3 regions of the Dietzia sp. Die43 genome follow, and region 2 is predicted to be linked to each of the others. Evidence: riboswitches for the same ligand, from Rfam matches in the RefSeq annotation. Region 2 holds a riboswitch; each other region holds the start of a gene.

Region 1 (6,508 bases), on a different contig from region 2:
TTCGGCATCACCGTCGCGATCTGGCAGGAGGGTTGGCTGGGCATCATCTCCGATCCGCAGCCGGTCATCAGCTTCCTGCCCATCATGCTCATCGGCATCGTGTTCGGGCTCGCCATGGACTACCAGGTCTTCCTGGTCTCGCGCATGCGCGAGGGCTGGGTCCACGGCAAGACCGCCCACAACGCGGTCGCCAACGGCTTCAAGCACGGCGCCCGCGTGGTCACCGCGGCGGCCCTGATCATGATCAGCGTCTTCGCCGCGTTCATGTTGATCGACGAGCAGTTCATCAAGGTGATGGGCTTCGCCCTGGCGGTCGCCGTGCTGTTCGACGCCTTCATCGTCCGCATGACGATCATCCCCGCGGTGATGTTCCTCCTCGGCGAGCGCGCCTGGGGCCTGCCGCGGTGGTTGGACAAGATCCTCCCCACCGTCGACGTGGAGGGCTCCGCCCTGGAGACCGGGCAGCAGGAGAGCTCCGCTGTGGCATCCGCCGACGGTGGTGAGAAGGCCCGCGTCGATGCCTAGCCTGCGTGAGCGCAAGAAGGCCGACACCCGCAGCCGGCTCGCGGTGGCCGCCGTGGAACTCCTGGTGTCCGAGGGCGCCGAGGGGGCCACGGTGTCGGCCATCGCGGGCCGGGCCGGGGTGTCCACGCGGACGTTCCACAACTATTTTCCGCACCGCGAGGACGCGCTCGTGCACTTCCTGCGTGAGCAGGTGGACGAGTGGGTCGAGCAGGTCGAGCAGGCGCCGGCGGACCTGTCGCCACTGGATGTCCTGCGCTCGACCTTCCACGAGCTCTACGGGCGCTCGGCGGACGACATCGACGCCGCCGAGAACCTGCTGGTGGCCGGGGAACAGATCGGCCTCATGCTCGGTCCGGACGCCCGGACCAGCATCGCCGAGAACATCCTGGATCCGCTCTACGAGGCGGTCGGCCGCCGAGCACCGCAACTCAACCGGTTCCGGGTCCGCGTCATGGTCGACCTGAGCCTCGCCGCCGGGGCGTCGGTGCTCAGGCACCGACCGGGTGGGGCCGGGCCCGCCGACTCCGCCGAGTCCTACCTGGACGAGGCATTCGATCTCCTCCAGCACGGCGCGGCGCGGTTCCTCGAGCGCGGCTGACCAGCGCGACTGACCAGCGCCACTGACCAGCGCGCCCGGGCTGACGAGACCGGGTCAGTACAGCCGGGGAGCCTCCCCGCAGCGGACGACCTCGCCGTCGACGCCGGCCCGCGCACCGTGCTCCCGCAGGCGCGCGTCCAGCTCGTCGGGCGGCGGATTGTGGTGGCCCAGGTGCACGGCCACCACGTCGGTCCGCTCGTCGACCGCCCCGATGTCGCGCAGTCGCCGGAGCATCGCCCCGAACCGGTCCAGGCCCAGGTGGGCGGGGGAGATCTCCTCGCGGTCGCCCAGTGTCTCCTCGAGGAAGACCGCGTCGTAGCGGGCGCCGCGCACCGCGGTGAACCACTCGTCGTCCCACGGCCCGGTGTCGCTCGCCCACAGCAGGCGGGCGCCGCCGGGCCCGGTCACGTCGTAGAGCACCGCGTCGCCCTCGCGGAACACGCGGTGCCGGGCGGGCAGCACCCGCACGTCGTACGCGCCGACCCTGAGCCGGTCCCCGGCGGAGACGGGGACGAAGCGCACCGGGTCGTCGGGGCCCACCCAGGGCCGACACGCGTCGAGCGCGTCCGCGGGGCCGACCACCTCCAGCTCACCGGCGTCGGGGACCCACGAGCGGAACAGCAGGACCTGGGGTCCGAGATGGTCGGCGTGGGCGTGCGTGACGAGCAGATGCCGCACCCCCGCCAGAGACCGTCCGAGCCGCACGGCCGAGCCAGGTGCCTCCGGTCCGCAGTCGACCAGCAGCTCGTCGTCGACAAGCGCGGAGGTCTGGCCTCGCACCACGCCGAGCCGGCGTGCCTCGTCGCACGACGGACACCGGCAGAACGGGTTGGGCCAGCCGTCCGCGGCGCCGGTCCCCAGCAGGACGACCTCCATCAGACGCCCGCCTCCGGCGCCGCGCCGGGCGCCCACCCCGGCCCCGGCGCCGACCCGGGCGCGCGGTCCGGCCCCGCCTCACGCAGCGGCAACACGGCGCGGCCGTCGCGGCGGTCGAGGACCTCCACCCGCGCGTCGTAGACCTGCGCCACCCGCTCGACGGTGAGGACCTCCTCGGGCCGGCCGTCGGCCACCACACGGCCCCGGTCGAGCAACACCAGCCGCTGCCCGTAGTGGGCGGCCGAGGTGAGGTCGTGCATCGCCGCCACGACGGTCAGGCCGGTCTCGCGGCGCATGGAGTCCACCAGGTCGAGCACCTGCTGCTGGTGGCCGATGTCCAGTGCGCTCGTGGGCTCGTCGAGCAGCAGGACCCGCGGTTCCTGCGCCAGCGAGCGGCCCAACACCACCCGCTGCAGTTCGCCGCCGGACAGCGTCGTGGCGTTGCGCGAGGCCAGGTCGTGCAGGTCCAGGCGGTCGATGACGCGGTCGACGACCTCGTGGTCGTCGGCGGTCTCGGTGCCGAACCGGCCGATGTGCGGGGTGCGGCCGAGTCCGATGAGCTCGCGCGCGGTGACCCCCTCGGGGACGACCGGGCGCTGCGGCATCATCGCTACGGTCCGTGCCACCGTGCGGCGACCCGCGCGGCGCGGGGTCAGTCCGTCGACCTCGATGTGACCGGCGGCGGGGATGAGCCCGGCGAGCGCGAACAGCAGGGTCGTCTTGCCGGAGCCGTTGGGGCCCACCAGGGATACCCACGATCCGGCGTCCACGGCGAGGTCGATGCCGTGGAGGATGGCCGTGCGGTCCCGGGTGACGTGCAGGTCGCGGCAGGCCAGTGCGACTGGCGCGGCCGCCGCGGCCGCCGCGGCTGACGCGGGTGGCGTGGGTGGCGTGGTGGTCATATGTGCCCCCGGCTGCGGCGCAGGACGATGAGGAAGAACGGGGCGCCGATCGCGGCGGTGACCACGCCGATGGGCAGCTCGGCCGGGCTCATCGCGGTGCGGGCGACGACGTCGGCGAGGATGAGGAAGGCCGCGCCGACCAGCAGCGACACCGGCAGCAGCAGCCGGTGCCCGGGCCCGATGAGCATCCGCACGGCGTGCGGGATGACGATGCCCACGAACCCGATCAGACCCGACACGGACACCACCGCCGCCGTCCCGAGGGTGGCCACGCTGATGAGGACCAGGCGCACCCGCGCCGGGGCGATACCCAGCGTGGCGGCCTCGGCGTCCCCGACCGCCATCACGTCGAGGGTGCGCCGGAACAGGGCGATCACGGCCACCGCCACGAGCACGTACGGCAGCACGGTCTGCACGTCGGTCCAGCCGCTTGTCGTGAGCCGGCCGAGCATCCACGAGTACACCTGCCGCAGGGTCTCGTCGTGGCGCTGCATGAAGAACGTCTGGATGGCGCTGGCGAACGCCGCCACCGCGACGCCGGCGAGGATGATGACGACCTCGCTGCGTCCGCCGCCGACACTGCGGCCCAGCGTGTAGGTGGCCAGCACCGCGATCATGCCGCCGGCGAACGCGGCGGGCGGCACCATCGCCGAGCCCATCGCGCCGCCCACGACGATCGCCAGGGTGGCACCCAGCCCCGCCCCGCTGGACACCCCCAGCAGGTACGGGTCGGCGAGCGGGTTGCGGAACACGCCCTGGTAGGTGGCCCCGGCGATCGCCAGCATCGCGCCGACGATCGCGCCCAGCACCACGCGCGGGATGCGGATCTCCCACAGGATTACCTGCTGACGCTCGGTGAACCCGGAGTCGATGTCGACCAGCGGCAGCCGGCCCACCAGCTCGAGCACCACGCCGCCCGGGGTGAGGCCGGCCGGGCCGATGAGGGTGCCGAGCAGGACCGCCGCGGCCAGCAACAGCGTCGCCCCGCCCAGCACGAGGGCGTGGCGGGGCGACGGGCGGGTCACGAGGCGGGCTGGTTCGCGGGGCTCCCCGCGGTCTCCGGCGCGGCATCGGGCACCGCGGTGACGATCTCGGCGACCTCGCGCATGAAGTCGACCACCCGCGGGCCCCACCGGCTGGACAGGTCCTCGTCGACCACGTGGACGCGCCCCTCGCGCACGGCGGTGAGTCCGTCCCAGCCCGGCCGCTCGGCCACGACCTCGGGGGTGACGCCGCAGCACTGGCCGTCGGCGAGGAACACCAGGTCCGGGTCGGCCTCGAGGATGAGTTCCTCGGACAGCTGCGGGTAGGGATCGTCGCCGGTGGCGATCGAGGTCAGGCCCAGCAGGGAGTAGATCTCGCCGACGTAGGTGTCGTCGGTGACGGTGTAATAGGTGTCGTCGAGCTCGTGGAAGTACGTCAGCGGCGTCTCGCGCTCCGGCACCGAGGCGACGATCTCGTCGATCTCGCCACGCATCCGCGACACGAGTTCGGCGGCCTCGCCGATGTGCCCGGTGGCCGCCCCGACCTGCTCGAGCTGGGCGTAGGTGTCGTCGAGGGTCTGCGCGGCGGGCAGCTGCAGCACCTCGACGCCGGAGCGTTCGAGGCCCGCCACGATGTCCCCGGTGTCGTCGGTGAGCACGACGAGGTCCGGCGCGTACCCCAGGATCGCCTCGAGGTTGGGCGTGTACCCGGACAGGTCGGTGACCGGGGCGTCGGAGGGGAAGTCGGACCGCTCGTCGACCGCCACGACGCTGTCCCCGGCGCCGACGGCGTAGAGCATCTCGGTGGTGGTGGGGGCCAGCGAGACGATCGCCTGCGGCTCGTCGGCCGCGGCGGAGGTCTGGTCGGCCGGGGCCGGGTCGTCGCCGCCGGTGCCGCTGCACGCGGTGGCGACCAGAGCCAGGGCGGCCAGGGGGGCGAGCAGCAGCGAGCGGGCTCCTGCCCGGCGGGCTCGTGGATGGTGCATGGCATCCTCCGTGATTCGGAGGACGAAAACAGCTCGGGCCGCGGCCGGGGCCGCTGCACGCGACCGTCCTTCGTCCGAGGTCAGTACGTACGGCTGCCGCGGAACCGGCCGACCTGGCTCGCCCGTCCTGAGACGGGATCACAGTTGCGGGACAGCGTCGGATTCGCACCGACTTCCGCCGAGTTGCCGCGGGGTCCGACGCTGGTGGCCGGACCCGTCGAGGGTATCCCACCCGCCGCCGCGTCCGCCCATCTGCGTGCCTCCGCCGCCGCCCCTGTCCGAGCCGTCCCCGCGCCTGGCCGGGGCGGGGCGAGGTCACGCGGAGCTGGTGACGACGGTCGGGGAGGATGGATCGCGATACCTGTCGGCAGTGGGAGAGGACCGTGGAGATGACGACGACGACGAGTTCTGCAGGCGAGGGGCCTTCGGCCGCGGATCTGCGCGAGCAGGGTTTCGCGACCAGGCGCGAGGTGATGAGCGACGACTTCGTCGACCGGGCGATGGACCGGGCTGTCGGGACGGAGTCGGAGGCGATCCAGCACGTGGTCACCGAGAACGTGTGGGGCAACATCTGGAACCGGCCCGGGCTGGGCCGCCGGGACCGCAGCCTGCTCAACATCGGGATGCTCGTGGCACTGCGCGCGGACGCCGAGCTGGCGGGGCACGTGCGCGGCGGGTTGACCAACGGGTTGACCCGCGAGGAGATAACCGAGGCGGTCATCCACGCCTCGGGGTACTGCGGCGCGCCGGCGGCGCTCTCGGCGATGAGGACGGTCCAGACCGTCTTCGACGACCTCGACGGGTAGTCGACCATACGAACCAGGAACGTCGTCGACGGCAGGTAGTCTCGACACGAGAGTGACAGACGCCACCCCTCGATCAAGGAGCCCCTCATGAAGAGCACGATGATGCCGGAGCAGTTGAACATCAGCACGATCCTGCAGTTCGGTGCGACCGTCCACTCCGATGCGGTCGTCACCACCTGGACCGATCAGGGACCACGGAAGATCACCTACGGCGATCTGGGCAAGCACGCCGCGCAGCTGGCCAACGCGCTGCGTTCCCTGGGGGTCGACGGTGACCAGCGGGTCGCCACATTCCAGTGGAACAACTCCGAGCACTTGGAGGCCTACCTCGCGATCCCGTCCATGGGCGCCGTGCTGCATCCGCTGAACATCCGGCTGTTCCCGGACCAGCTCGAGTTCGTGGCCAACCACGCAGAGGACAAGGTCGTGATCGTCGACCCGAGCCTCGTCCCGCTCCTGCAGCCGCTCCTGCCCCGGTTCTCGACGGTCGAGCACGTCATCGTCACCGGTGGGGGCGCCGCGAACCTCGAGGCTCCCGAGGGCATCCAGGTGCACGACTACGACGCGCTCCTCGCCGCCCAGCCCACCGAGTTCGATTGGCCGGAGGTCGACGAGAACTCCGGCGCCGCGATGGCCTACACCTCGGGCACCACCGGCGACCCGAAGGGCGTCGTCTACTCGCACCGGTCGATCTACCTCCACTCGATGCAGGTGTGCATGTCCGACGGCATGGACATCTCGCTCGACGACAACGTGCTGGCGATCGTGCCGATGTTCCACGCCATGTCGTGGGGCCTGCCGTACGCCGCGTTCATGGTGGGCGCCTCGCTGC
Region 2 (6,508 bases):
GGTCGAGGATCCCGTCCGGCGCCTCGACGTGCTCGATCGGCTCCGCCGAACCCGCGACCGGCCCGTACGGCAGCGCCGGGGCCGGGCTCGGCAGTCGGCCGTCCGCGGGGCGGGCCTCGAAGAGGGGGGTTGGCAGTTCCCGCACGTGCCACGGGGCGTCCGGCCCGGTGCCGCGGGCGTCGACGAACTCGCGGGCCAGCTCGACCAGCCGGCCGGCGGCGTCGGCCAGCGGCACCACCTCGGACCAGCGGTCACCCACCCGCAACTGCGCGGTGTCGGCATCCAGGGCGACCAGGCCCAGATCGCAGGAGCGCTCGAGCAGGTCCCCGCGGCCGTCGTCCAGGACGAACAAGAACCGGCCCGGCAAGCCGCCGAGCGCGGGATCGGCCAGCAGCCCGGCGTCCAGCGCCTCGGTCACCGGCCGCAGGTCCGCGCGGCCCCGGGCCTGCCCGCTGAACGACTCGCCCAGGCCCGTCAGCGGCGAGACGAGGACGTTGCGCACCAGCTCGTGCCCGGGCGCGGGGAGCAGGCCCGTCTCCGCGATCGCCGCCACCACCTCGCCGGGCAGCTGCCCGTCCGGACCGATCGGCAGAGCCCGCAGTTGCAGGTTCGCGCGCGTGGTCACGTGCACGTTGTCGTCGTCGCCATATCTCACGGCGACCCCGTGCAGGCCGGCCAGTGCCGCCGGTGACACGCGGCCGCCCGGCACGCGCAAACGGACCAGGGCGCCGTCGGAAGCCGGCCACGGCCGCAGGACGCCCGGGCACAGGTCGCCACGGGTCCGGCGGGTGGGTTCGCTGATGCTCACGGGGGCCATTGTGGCAGCCCGTCGCCGGTGCACTTTTCCCAGACGGCAGATGGTAAGTTTTTTCTTCACAACTGAAGAAACGGAGCTCCACCGTGATACCTCGCCGCGTACCCACCCTTCTCGCCTCCGCCCTCACCGCAGTCGCACTGGTCGCGGCCGGGTGCTCGTCGGACGCCGCCACCGAACCCGCCGCCGCCGAAGCGGCCGCCACTACCACGGCATCACCGGCCGCCGGGTCCGTCGCCGGGGTGACCGTCCCGGACGCGTTCACCGCGCTGACGATTATTCCCATCGGCAACCCGCCGCTGCCGTTCAAGGGCACCGACGGCAAGTACCACGTGGCCTACGACCTGCAGCTCACCAACGCCACCAGGGTGCCGGCGAGCGTGGACAAGATCGACGTGGTGGACGGCACCGACCCCACCAAGGTCATCGCCAGCTTCTCCGCCGCCGCTCTCGTGGATCCGGACTGCGTCTTCGGTGACTGCAACCGGCTGCGCGACCTGCCCGCCGGGTACGTCGACACCGCGCAGATCCCGCCGCAGGAGAGCCGGGTCGTGTTCATCGACTTCACCCTCGACTCGCTCGACCAGGCCCCGGACGCGGTGCTGCACCACCTCTACGGGACCGGTGCCGCCTCGCCGGCGTTCGGCGAACCCGGGCCCATCGACTACCTCACGACACCGGTCGTCTTCTCCACCCGCACCGTGCCGATCATCGCTCCGCCCGTGCGGGGCGAGAACTGGGTGGCCCTCAACGGGTGTTGCGAACCGGGGTTCCCGCACCGCAGCTCGGTGATGTCGGTCAACGGCAAGCTCAACAACAGCCAGCGCTTCGCGATCGACTGGAAGCGCACCAACGACCAGGGCGAGTTCTATACCGGCGACAGAAACCACAACGAGAGCTACGTGGACTACGGCGCCGAGATCCTCGCCGTCGCCGACGCCACCGTCGTCTCGGTCCTCGACGGGATGGACGCCAACGCGCCGGGGGTCCTGCCCGCGAGCAACCCGGAACTGGCCTCCAAGCTCACCGTCGAGAACGTGGACGGCAACCACGTGGTGCTCGACCTCGGTGACGGCGTGTACGCGATGTACGCACACATGATCTCCGGCTCGGTCACGGTGAAACCCGGCGACACGGTGACCGAGGGCCAGGTGCTGGGCAAGCTCGGGAACACCGGCAACGCCAACGCCTCGCACCTGCACTTCCAGCTCATGGACGGGCCGAGCCTGCTGGAGGCCGACTCGCTGCCGTACGAGCTGAAGGGGTTCGACTACGCGGGTCAGGTCCCGCCCCAGCGCATCGCCGACGCCGACGACTACCTGTCCGGCGTCTTCGTGGACGAGGCGACCCTCTCGCCGGAACCGCGGATGAACGAGCTGCCGCTCAACCTCGCGGTGGTGGACTTCCCCTGATTGGGGCGGTGGCCCCGGCTGACGCGCGGCAGCCGGTCGGGGCGCTCCTGACCCTCGCGCGGCAGCCGGGCGGCCACGGGCGAGGTGCGCCGGATAGGCTCGCCGGTGCCGTGGTGTTCGGGAAGCCGGAGGAAAAGCCGGCGCGGCCCTCGCCACTGTAGTCGCGGAGTCACGCGGCCCTCGTCCGTCCCTCACGGGTCGGAGACCACTGGATCCACGGGTCCGGGAAGGTCGGTCGCACGGCGTCGATGCGAAAGCCAGGAGACCGGCCACGGCGACATGTTCCACGAGGGTTTGGAGAAGAACATGCGCCCCGACCGGCGTTCGGCGTCCCCTGACGACGCCTCGGCACGCTCAGACGTGCCCCGCATCACCCTGTTGTCCACCTCCGACACGGACCTGCTCAGCGCCCGGGCCTCCGGCGCCGCATGGGCGCTCGGCAACCCGTCTCGACTCGACGTCGAGGCGAATCTGCCCGCACTGCTCGACGGCGCCGACCTGGTGGTGGTCCGCATTCTCGGCTCCCGACGATCCTGGGAGGCCGGGTTCGCCGCCGTGCTCGGCGCGGGCGTCCCGGTAGTGGTCCTGGGTGGGGAGCAGACCCCCGACGCCGACCTGATGGAGCTGTCCACGGTCCCGATCGGCATCGCGGCCGAGGCGCACCGCTATCTCGCCGAGGGCGGCCCGGGCAACCTCGCGCAGCTGCACGCGTTCCTGGCCGACACCGTGCTGCTCACCGGCGCCGGGTTCGAGCCGCCGGAGAACGTGCCGGTGTGGGGTATGCCGCCGCGGCCGGACACGACGGAAGCCCCCGGCCTGCCCCGCGTGGGCGTGCTCTACTACCGCGCCCACGAGGTGAGCGGGAACTCCGGGTTCGCCCACGCGCTGGCCGACGCGATCGACGCCGCTGGCGCGGTGGGAGTGCCGGTCTTCGCCGGCTCCCTGCGCTCGGCCCCCGACGAGTTGTTCGACGCCCTTGGCACTCTCGATGCGCTGGTCGTGACGGTTCTCGCCGCCGGCGGCACCACTCCCGGCACGGTGAGCGCGGGCGGCGAGGACGAGACGTGGGACGTCGAGCGCATCGCCGCGCTCGACATTCCCGTATTGCAGGGCCTGTGCCTGACGTGGAGCCGCGAGGACTGGGCGGCCTCCGACGACGGCGTCAACCCGCTGGACTCCGCCAACCAGATCGCGATCCCCGAGTTCGACGGCCGGATCATCACTGCGCCGTTCTCGTTCAAGGAGATCGACGCCGACGGACTGCCCCGCTACGTGGCCGATCCCGAGCGGTGCGCGCGTGTCGCCGGGATCGCCGTGGCCCACGCGCGGCTGCGCCATGTGGCGCCCGCCGACCGCAAGGTCGCGCTGGTCCTGTCGGCCTATCCGACCAAGCACTCCCGCATCGGCAACGCCGTCGGTCTGGACACCCCGGTCTCGACCATCCGCCTGCTGCGCCGGATGCGCGACGAGGGTTACGACCTGGGCCCGGACGACGGCCCCATCGCCCGGTTCCTGGACACAGCCGGGGACTACGCCGACGACACCGCCGCCGGCGACGCCCTGATCCACGCGCTCATCGCCGCGGGCGGGCAGGACGAGGAGTGGCTCACCAGCGCCCAGCTCACCGACAGCCACGTGCGGATCTCCACCGACGACTATCTGCGCTGGACCGCGGACCTGCCCGAGGCGCTGCGCGCGGAGATGGTCGAGGCGTGGGGGCCCGCGCCGGGCGAGCTGTTCGTCAACGACGCCGGAGAGATCGTCCTGGCCACCATCCAGGCCGGCAACGTGGTGCTGCTGATCCAGCCGCCGCGCGGGTTCGGCGAGAACCCGGTCGCCATCTATCACGACCCGGAGCTCGCGCCGTCCCACCACTACCTGGCCGCCTACCGCTGGCTCGCCCGCGGCTTCGGCGCCCACGCGCTGGTGCACATCGGCAAACACGGCTCGCTCGAATGGCTGCCGGGCAAGAACGCCGCGCTCTCGGCGGACTGTGCCACCGACGCGGCGATCGCCGACCTGCCGCTGATCTACCCCTTCCTCGTCAACGACCCCGGCGAGGGCGCGCAGGCCAAGCGCCGTGCGCACGCGACGATCGTCGACCACCTGGTCCCGCCGATGGCCCGCGCGGAGTCGTACGGGGACATCGCCCGCCTGGAGCAGCTGCTCGACGAGTACGGGAACATCGCGTCGATGGACCCGGCCAAGCTCCCGGCCATCCGCGCGCAGATCTGGACGCTCATGCAGTCCGCGCACATGCACGAGGACCTGGGCCTCGAGCAACGGCCCGGGGACGAGGAGTTCGACGACTTCCTGCTCCACGTCGACGGCTGGCTCTGCGAGATCAAGGACGTCCAGATCCGCGACGGCCTGCACGTCCTGGGCCAGGCGCCCGCGGGCGAGGCGCGCGTCAACCTGGTGCTGGCGATCCTGCGGGCCTCGCAGGTGTGGGGCGGCGAGTCCGGGGCGGTTCCGGGCCTGCGCCGCGCACTCGGGCTGGCCGAGGGCGCGCCGACCGAGGAGGTCGACCGCGTCGAGGCGCTGGCCAAGGCGCTGGTCGAGGGCATGGACGCGCGGGAGTGGGACGTCGCCGCGGTGCCCGACGTTCTCGCCGCCGCGGGCCTCACCGCGGGTGGGGCGGGTGACGGCGGCGCGGGTGACGGCGCGCCGGAGGGCGACGACGACGAGGTCGCGCAGGTGCTCGAGTTCGCCGCCCGCGAGGTGGTGCCGCGACTGGCCGCCACTGTCGATGAGCTGGACGCCGTCATGCACGCCCTGGACGGCGGGTTCATCCCGGCCGGGCCCTCGGGATCCCCGCTGCGGGGTCTGGTCAACGTGCTGCCCACGGGCCGGAATTTCTACACGGTGGACCCGCGCGCCGTCCCGTCGCGGCTGGCGTGGGAGACCGGTCAGGCCATGGCGGACTCGCTGCTGGACCGGCACGTCGCCGAGACCGGTGAGTACCCGAGCTCGGTGGGGCTGTCGATCTGGGGCACCTCGGCCATGCGCACCTCCGGGGACGACATCGCCGAGGTCCTGGCCCTGCTGGGCGTCCGCCCCGAGTGGGACGAGGCCTCCCGCCGGGTCACGGGCCTGGAGGTGGTCCCGTCCGAGGAACTGGGCCGCCCGCGCGTCGACGTGACCGTGCGCATCTCCGGCTTCTTCCGCGATGCGTTCCCGCACGTCATCGGGATGCTCGACGACGCCGTGCGGATGGTCGCCGAGCTGGACGAGCCCGACGAACACAACTTCGTCGCCGCCCACACGCGGGCCGACCTCGCCGAGCACTCGGATCAACGCCGCGCCACCACCCGGATCTTCGGCTCCGCGCCCGGCTCGTACGGGGCGGGAATCCTGCAGACCATCGAGGCGGGCAACTGGCGCGACGACCGAGACCTGGCCGAGGTCTACACCCGCTGGGGCGGGTACGCCTACGGCCGCGACCTCGACGGAGTCCCCGCGGCCGACGACATGCGCACCAACTACCGGCGCATTGCGGTGGCGGCCAAGAACATCGACACCCGCGAGCACGACATCGCCGACTCGGACGACTACTTCCAGTACCACGGCGGGATGATCGCCACCGTCCGCGCCCTCACCGGCGCCGAGCCGCGCGCCTATGTGGGCGACTCGACCACGCCCGACGCCGTCCGCACCCGGTCGCTGGCGGAGGAGACCACGCGGGTGTTCCGCGCGCGAGTGGTGAACCCGCGGTGGATCGCGGCCATGCAGCGGCACGGCTACAAGGGGGCGTTCGAGCTGGCGGCCACGGTGGACTACCTCTTCGGGTTCGATGCGACCGCCGGCGTGGTCCACGACTGGATGTACGACTCGCTCGCCCGCGAGTACGTCCTGGACGAGACCAACCAGGAGTTCCTGCGCCGGTCCAACCCGTGGGCGCTGCGCGGGATGATCGAGCGGCTCTCCGAGGCCGCCGACCGCGGGATGTGGGCCGAGCCCGATGCGGGCATCATGGACCGGATGCGGCAGGTCTACCTCGATGTGGAGGGCGATCTCGAGGAGTCCCACGGTGACTGAGTTCCCCACCGGCCGCAGGCGGGTGCGGGTCGTGGGCATCGGCTCGGGCGGGCTCGACCAGATCACGGTCGAGGCCGCCCGGGCCCTGCGCGCCAGCGACTACGCCCTCGCGGCCGTCAAAGGCCCGGCCGACCCGTTGGTCGATCTCCGCGCGCAGCTGCTCGCCCGCCACGCGCCGGGCGTCGAGTTGGTGGGTGTGCCCGATCCGGAGAGGGACCGCTCGTCGTCGTCGACCTCCTCCGAC
Region 3 (6,508 bases), on a different contig from region 2:
TGACGGTCTGCTCGCCGATGCGCCACTTGGCGGACTTGACGAACTGGAACACCCCGATGTCCCAGCCCTGGTTCCACGCGCGCATTGCCAGGCCGAACGCGGCGGTGGACTTCCCCTTGCCGGGCCCGGTGTGGACCATGACCAGCGGCCGGTTGCGGCGTTGCCGGGTGCTGAGCCCGTCGTCGGGCACGATCTCCGGCTGTCCCTTGGGCATCAGGCCACCTCGTTCCGGGGGCCGGCGGCGTGCGGGCGGGCGGTGCGCGCGCGGGCTGTGTGAACGCCGACCGCGTCGGTGAGTCCCTCGGCGGTGACCTCGCCCAACGGCACGTGCTCAGCGCCCAGGTGCCCGGCGAGCTCGGAGGCCAGGCCCATCCGGAAGCGGCCGGTCTCGCAGTCCACGACCACCGACGCCACGCCGAGGGAGGCCAGCCCGGTCGCCGCGGTGCGGGACCTGGCGAGGGCGTCCGGGCCGTGGGTGGCGCGGCCGTCGGTGACGACGACGAGGAGGGCCCGCCGCCGCGGATCGCGGACGCCTTCGATGCGCAGGACTTCGGCGGCGGTGAGCAGTCCCTCCGCCAGTGGGGTCCGGCCGCCCGCCGGGAGTTCCGCGAGGCGGGTGGCCGCGATGTCGACCGACGACGTGGGCGGCAGGGCCACGTGGGCCGCGGACCCGCGGAAGGTCACCAGTCCCACCTTGTCGCGGCGGCGGTAGGCGTCCAGAAGCAGGGAGAGGATCGCGGTCTTGACCTGCTCCATCCGGGTGCGAGCGGCCATGGAGCCGGAGGCGTCCACGCAGAACAGAACCAGGTTGGACTCGCGGCCCTCGCGGACGGGCGAGCGCAGGTCCTCGGCAGCCAGCCGGAGTCGGCCGCCGTCTGGACCGGCTCCGCGACCCCGGGCGGATTGCTGCGGCGCGGCGGACCGGATCGTGGCGGGCAGGTGCAGGTCGGACCCGGTGAACGCGCCCGCGCCGATGCGGCGGCCGCTGGTGGTGAGGGCCCTCGATCGGCGGCCGGCAGCGCCCTGGCCGGTGCCGGCGACGGCGAGCAGGCGGGTGCGGTACGGCGCTGCGGCCGCGGTGACCGTGCCTGGCTCGGGCGGGGTGGGCCCGGGAGCGTCGGACCGCGAGGCGTCGCCGGGGGTGTCCTCCGCGGCGTGTCCGCCGGGCTGCTCGTCGGCTCGGCCGTCGGCGTCGTCGTCCGATTGGCCGTCCGCCTGGTCCGGGCCCTCGGTGCCGGAGTCGTCGCCAGCGCCGGGGCTGTCCTCGTTCTGCTCGGTCTGCTCGGGCGAGTGCTCGTGCCCGGCGTGCTCGGCCGAGGCCCGCGCCGGGGTCGACTCGGCGTCCGGGGTGTCTGCCGACGCGGACTCGTCTGCGGACTCCGACTGTTCGGCGTCGTCGGCCGGCGCGGTCTCGTCCCGGGGGTCGGGATCGGGCTCGTCGTCGTCGCCCAGGAGCCGTTCCAACAGGTCCTCGTCGAGGCCCGGCGCATCGAACGGGGCACGACGGCGGCGGTGGGGCAGTGCCATGCGCGCGGCGACGCGGATGTCCTCGCGGGTGATCCGGGTCCGGCCCTGCCATGCGGCGTGGGCGGCGGCGGTGCGGGCGGTGACGATGTCGGCGCGCATGCCGTCCACGTCGAAGCCCGCGCACACCCGGGCGATGGTGGTCAGCGCCCAGGGGGTCAGTCTCACCCGGTCGAGCACGCGCCGCGCGGCGGCGATCCGTTCGCGCACGGCGGCCTCGTCGGCGGCGTGGTCGGCGACGAATCCCGCCGGGTCGGCCTCGAACGCGATCCGGCGGCGCACCACCTCGGCGCGCAGCTCCGGGTCCCGGGGCGCGGCCACCTCCACGGTGAGGCCGAAGCGGTCCAGCAACTGGGGCCGGAGCTCGCCCTCCTCGGGGTTCATGGTGCCGATCAGCACGAAGCGCGCGGCGTGCTCCACCGAGATGCCGTCGCGCTCCACGGTTACCCTGCCCATCGCGGCGGCGTCGAGCAGCAGGTCCACCACGTGGTCGTGGAGCAGGTTGACCTCGTCCACGTAGAGCAGTCCGCGGTGTGCGCGGGCGAGTAGGCCCGGTTGGAACACGGTCACCCCGTCGGTGAGCGCACTCTCCAGGTGTAGTGATCCGGTGATGCGGTCCTCGGAGACCCCGATGGGCAGCTCGACCAGGCGGACCGGCCGCCGCTCGGTGGGCGCGTCGTGCGGGATACGCCCGTCCGGGGTCTCGGAGCCGCGGTCGTCGGGTGCGGAGGAGAAGCGGTCGCCGGTGACGACCTCGACCTCCGGCAGGATCCCGGCGAGGGCGCGGACCATCGTGGACTTGGCCGTGCCCTTCTCGCCGCGGATCAACACGCCGCCGACCGCCGGGGACACCGCGGTCAGGGTCAGGGCCAGCGCCATGTCGTCGGAACCGACGACAGCGCTGAAGGGGTAGTGCAGTGGCATGGGGGCTCCCGCTCTCGTCTGCCAGGCTGGTCAGCGCGAGGCCGGTCTCCGGACTTCCCGGCCCATCTCGGACGTGCGCGCGGGGCGCGATCGCCTGAGAGGCCGGGTTACCGTAGCGGGCCCTGTGCCGGATTCTCACCGGCTTCCCTGATTCTCCCCTCCGCTCCGCCTGGGGCGGGTCGTGGGGCACCTCGTGCTGTGGGGTCTGTTCGGTTGTGTGGTGCTTCAGGCTAGCCCAACGGCCTGTCCCGGGGCGCCTCAGGTGTCGCGGTAGGGTTCCGCGTCATGAATGCACGGGTGGTGGTCGTCGGCATCGGCGGCGACGGGTGGGCGGGGCTCGACGAGGCCCGCCGTCGCGCCGTCCTGGGCGCCGATGTGGTGCTCGGCGGGGAGCGTCATCTGGCGATGGTTCCGGGCGATGTGACGGCCGAACGAGTGCCGTGGCCGCGGCCGCTGCGGGATGGGTTGCCGGAGCTGCTCGCGCAGTTCCGCGGGCGATCGACCGTAGCCCTGGCCTCGGGCGATCCGCTGGTCGCCGGGATCGGCACCACCCTGATCGACCTGCTCGGCGCGGACGCGGTCGAGGTGCTCCCGGCGGTGTCCTCGGTCGCTCTGGCCCGCGCCCGGATGCGGTGGCCGGCCGAGTCCGTGGCGGTGCTGCGCGACCACCGCGCGCTCGGTCGTGAACTGGCACCGGGGCGACGTCTGCTGGTGCTCTCGGCGGACCGGCACACGCCGGGAGAGGTCGCAGCGCTACTTGACGGCGCCGGCTTCGGGGGGAGCGCGATGACCGTTCTGTCCGATCTCGGGGGCCCGTCGGAAGCGCGCTTCAGCTGCCCGGCGCGCGACTGGGCTGTCGATCACGAGGCCCCCGCCCTACACGTGTTGGCCATCGAGTGCGTGGCCGACGCGTCCGCCCGGCCGCTCGGGCTGGCGCCGGGATTGCCCGACGACGACTTCCAGAACGACGGCCAGCTCACCCGCCGCGACCTGCGAGCCTCTGCCCTCTCCCGGCTCGCGCCGGCCCCCGGTGAGCACTTGTGGGACGTGGGTGCTGGCGCCGGGTCGGTGGGCATCGAGTGGATGCGCGCGCACCCGTCGTGTCGGGCGACCGCGGTGGAGGCGAACTCCGAGCGGGCGGCCCGGATCAGGCGCAACGCGGCCGCCCTCGGGGTGCCCTCGTTGGAGGTCGTCCACGGACGGGCGCCCCAGGCTCTGGACGGTCTGCCGCGGCCGGACGCGGTGTTCATCGGTGGGGGCGGTACTGCCCCTGGCCTGCTGCGACAGTGCTGGGACGCACTTCGCCCGGGCGGCCGGCTGGTCGCGCACGCGGTGACGCTGGAGACCGAACGCGCGCTCATCGACACCCGCGCCGTATTCGGCGGGGAGCTGACCAGGATCCAGGTCGAGCACGCGGACTCGATCGGCCGGTTCACCGGCTGGGCCCCCGCCCGTGCGGTGGTGCAGTGGGCGGCCGTGAAGCCCTTCGTCGCTGCGGCTGATACTTCGGAAACAGGGGAGAGCTCGTGACCGTTCACTTCGTGGGAGCCGGCCCCGGCGCCGCCGACCTGCTGACGCTGCGCGCGGCTGCGGCGCTTGCCGCCGCCGACGTCTGCCTGTACGCGGGGACGTATCTCGACGACGGTGTGCTCGACCACTGCCGACCCGCGGCCCGGCTGGTGGACACCCAGCATCTGGACCTGGACGGGATCATCGGCGAGATCGTCGCCGCTCACGCCGATGGGCTCGAGGTGGTCCGGCTGTGTTCGGGTGACCCGTCGCTGTACTCGGCTCTCGCCGAGCAGACTCGCCGCCTCGACGCGGCCAGCGTGCCGTGGGACGTGGTTCCTGGTGTTCCGGCCTATGCCGCGGCCGCCGCCGAGCTGGGTGTGGAGCTCACGGTTCCCGAGGTTGTGCAGTCGGTGGTGCTCACCCGCGTTCAGGCGCGGTCGACGGCGATGCCGTCGACTGAGTCGTTGGAGAATTTCGCCGCCACCGGCGCGACGCTTGTGTTGCACCTGGCGATCACTCGGATCCGTGAGCTGGCCGAGCGTCTGGTGCCCACGCACGGTGCCGACTGCCCGGTGGCGGTGGTGGCCAGCGCGAGCCGCCCGCACCGCGTGGAGCTGCGCGGCACGCTCGCCGACATCGCGGACGCGGTCGAGTCCGCCGGCCTGCGCCAGGCAGCGGTCATCCTAGTGGGGCGGGCGCTGGTCCGGCCGGGCGAGGCGGAGTCGTGGCTGTACGCGTCAAGCCCGGAGCGGGAGTCGAAGCGCCAGGGCCTGAACTGATCGGGCAAGGTAGCGGACCACGTATAATGCCCTCGGGCTGGCCGCGGAGCCAAGCGTAGCGCGCCGTGCCGGGACGATTCAGTCGAGCAGGTCCAGGTAAGTGCGTCTGGCCTTCATGGCGTGGATGACCTCAGTGGTGCCGTCGTCGTAATGCAGGGTGACAAGCTCCAGGACACGGGCTTGGGAATCGAAGCCGAGCGGTCCAGACAACAAGGGAGTGTCGAACGCTGTCCGAATGTCGTCGTCGACGATGCCGTGTTTGTATGCGGATCTGCGGATGATCACTAGGCGGCGGCCCATTGGGCCAGAGCCTGACGGATCGCTTCGGATCGGTTGAGATGTTCGCGCTCGGCGCGTGCCATGACGGCGCGGAGTTCGGCATCGGTCAGTCGTACCGGTACGACTCTAGCGGCCTGATCAGCCCTCGCCGGCCGCCCCATGCGCTTGCTTAGCCACTGGGGGTCGTAGCCAGCCTCGGCTTCGTCGACCCATTGATCGATCTGTTCGTCGGATACTTGGTGGCCCTGAATCTTCCTTGCCATGCCGACAATCGTATTACGAATTAGGGGGTGAGGGTAGCGCCTGACCTGTGCGCCGTTGGGGTACACCCCAGCAGGACGAGTACGAGCCCGCCATCGTCGCTGTGGACTTGATCGCTCTGTGGCGGTCTTCTGTGGCTACTTCTAGGCGGCGACGTACCAATCGGGCGTTCTGGCCGGAAGAATTAGAGCGAGTCGGCGGCTCACGGGTGCGCGGTGGGGTTTGCGTCGGTTTTGTCAGAGTCCGAATGCTCCGCCGCTGATCAGGATGAAGGCGCCCAGGCCGATCAGGACAGTCGGGAACAGGATATGTTCCCAGCGCTCTAGGACTTCGGCGATCGGTCGGCGGGTGGCGACGAACTTGGCCAGGCCCACCAGTCCCGCCACCAGCACCAGGAACACGATGCAGTAGGCAACTACGGCTCCCGTGCCCACGTTGAGAAAGACGGGGACGTAGACGCCGATGTTGTCGCCGCCGTTGGCGAAGGTTACGCCGGCCACGGTCCACACGGCGACGTTCTTGCCCTCGACCTTTGCATCGTCGTCGTCATCATCGTCCCCGCGCCAGGCCTGCCACGCGGCCCACAGTCCCAAGCCCAGTGGGATCAGCCCGAAGTAAGGGATGGCCCCCGGGGGCAGGAAGGCTCCCGCGCCCAGGGAGACGAGCACTGCGGCGCCGAGGATGCCGACGAAGCCAAGATACTGGCCGGCCAGAATGCGTGCGGTGGTGCCGCGTTGGCCTGCTCCGCGGGCGAAAAACAGCGACAGGACGATGATGTCGTCGATATTGGTGGCAATGAACAGGCCGATCGCCTGCAGGGCCGAGTACAGGATCACGCCTGCACCTCCGTGGCGTGACAACCCGGCACTGAGCAGTCGGGCTCCAAGCAGGGGGCGTTTTCGTTGACCGCGAGGGTGACCTCGACCAAGGAGGATAGCGCCCGCGCCAAGTGCGGGTCTGCGATCTCGTACCGGGTCTGGCGGCCTTCGGGCACTGCGACAACGATCCCGCAGTCGCGCAGGCATGCCAGATGGTTCGACACGTTCGACCGTGTCAGCTCCAAATCGCGGGCCAGCTCCGCCGGGTAGGTCGGCTGCTGCAGCAAGGTCAGCAGTATCCGGGACCGCGTCGGGTCGGCCATCGCCCGCCCTAACCGGTTCATCACATCCACACGAGAAACAATAGTCAGCATCTACTGAACTATACAGCGTCTGCTGAACTGTTGGGAC

The links. Region 2 has a riboswitch for cobalamin ahead of cobN (cobaltochelatase subunit CobN). Riboswitches for the same ligand answer to the same signal wherever they lie in the genome.
Region 1: another riboswitch for cobalamin. It lies ahead of NR111_RS05245 (ABC transporter substrate-binding protein); the one in region 2 lies ahead of cobN (cobaltochelatase subunit CobN).
Region 3: another riboswitch for cobalamin. It lies ahead of NR111_RS17495 (magnesium chelatase subunit D family protein); the one in region 2 lies ahead of cobN (cobaltochelatase subunit CobN).

What each region holds. Positions count from the first base shown of each region.
Region 1 covers NZ_JALJRF010000005.1:14,911-21,418, reverse strand. The annotation lists gene NR111_RS05270 (MMPL family transporter) at 1-525, shown strand, start outside; gene NR111_RS05265 (TetR/AcrR family transcriptional regulator) at 518-1,123, shown strand; gene NR111_RS05260 (MBL fold metallo-hydrolase) at 1,178-1,999, opposite strand; gene NR111_RS05255 (ABC transporter ATP-binding protein) at 1,999-2,901, opposite strand; gene NR111_RS05250 (iron ABC transporter permease) at 2,898-3,926, opposite strand; gene NR111_RS05245 (ABC transporter substrate-binding protein) at 3,923-4,870, opposite strand; cobalamin riboswitch at 4,959-5,103, opposite strand; gene NR111_RS05240 (carboxymuconolactone decarboxylase family protein) at 5,260-5,676, shown strand; gene NR111_RS05235 (long-chain fatty acid--CoA ligase) at 5,764-6,508, shown strand, end outside.
Region 2 covers NZ_JALJRF010000023.1:51,836-58,343, reverse strand. The annotation lists gene NR111_RS16955 (nitrite reductase) at 1-808, opposite strand, end outside; gene NR111_RS16950 (M23 family metallopeptidase) at 901-2,226, shown strand; cobalamin riboswitch at 2,321-2,515, shown strand; gene cobN (cobaltochelatase subunit CobN) at 2,587-6,264, shown strand; gene cobF (precorrin-6A synthase (deacetylating)) at 6,257-6,508, shown strand, end outside.
Region 3 covers NZ_JALJRF010000027.1:2,663-9,170, reverse strand. The annotation lists gene cobO (cob(I)yrinic acid a,c-diamide adenosyltransferase) at 1-214, opposite strand, end outside; gene NR111_RS17495 (magnesium chelatase subunit D family protein) at 214-2,448, opposite strand; cobalamin riboswitch at 2,470-2,657, opposite strand; gene cbiT (precorrin-6Y C5,15-methyltransferase (decarboxylating) subunit CbiT) at 2,734-3,978, shown strand; gene NR111_RS17485 (cobalt-precorrin-4/precorrin-4 C(11)-methyltransferase) at 3,975-4,739, shown strand; gene NR111_RS17480 (hypothetical protein) at 4,818-5,024, opposite strand; gene NR111_RS17475 (ribbon-helix-helix protein, CopG family) at 5,024-5,281, opposite strand; gene NR111_RS17470 (cadmium resistance transporter) at 5,516-6,115, opposite strand; gene NR111_RS17465 (helix-turn-helix transcriptional regulator) at 6,112-6,471, opposite strand.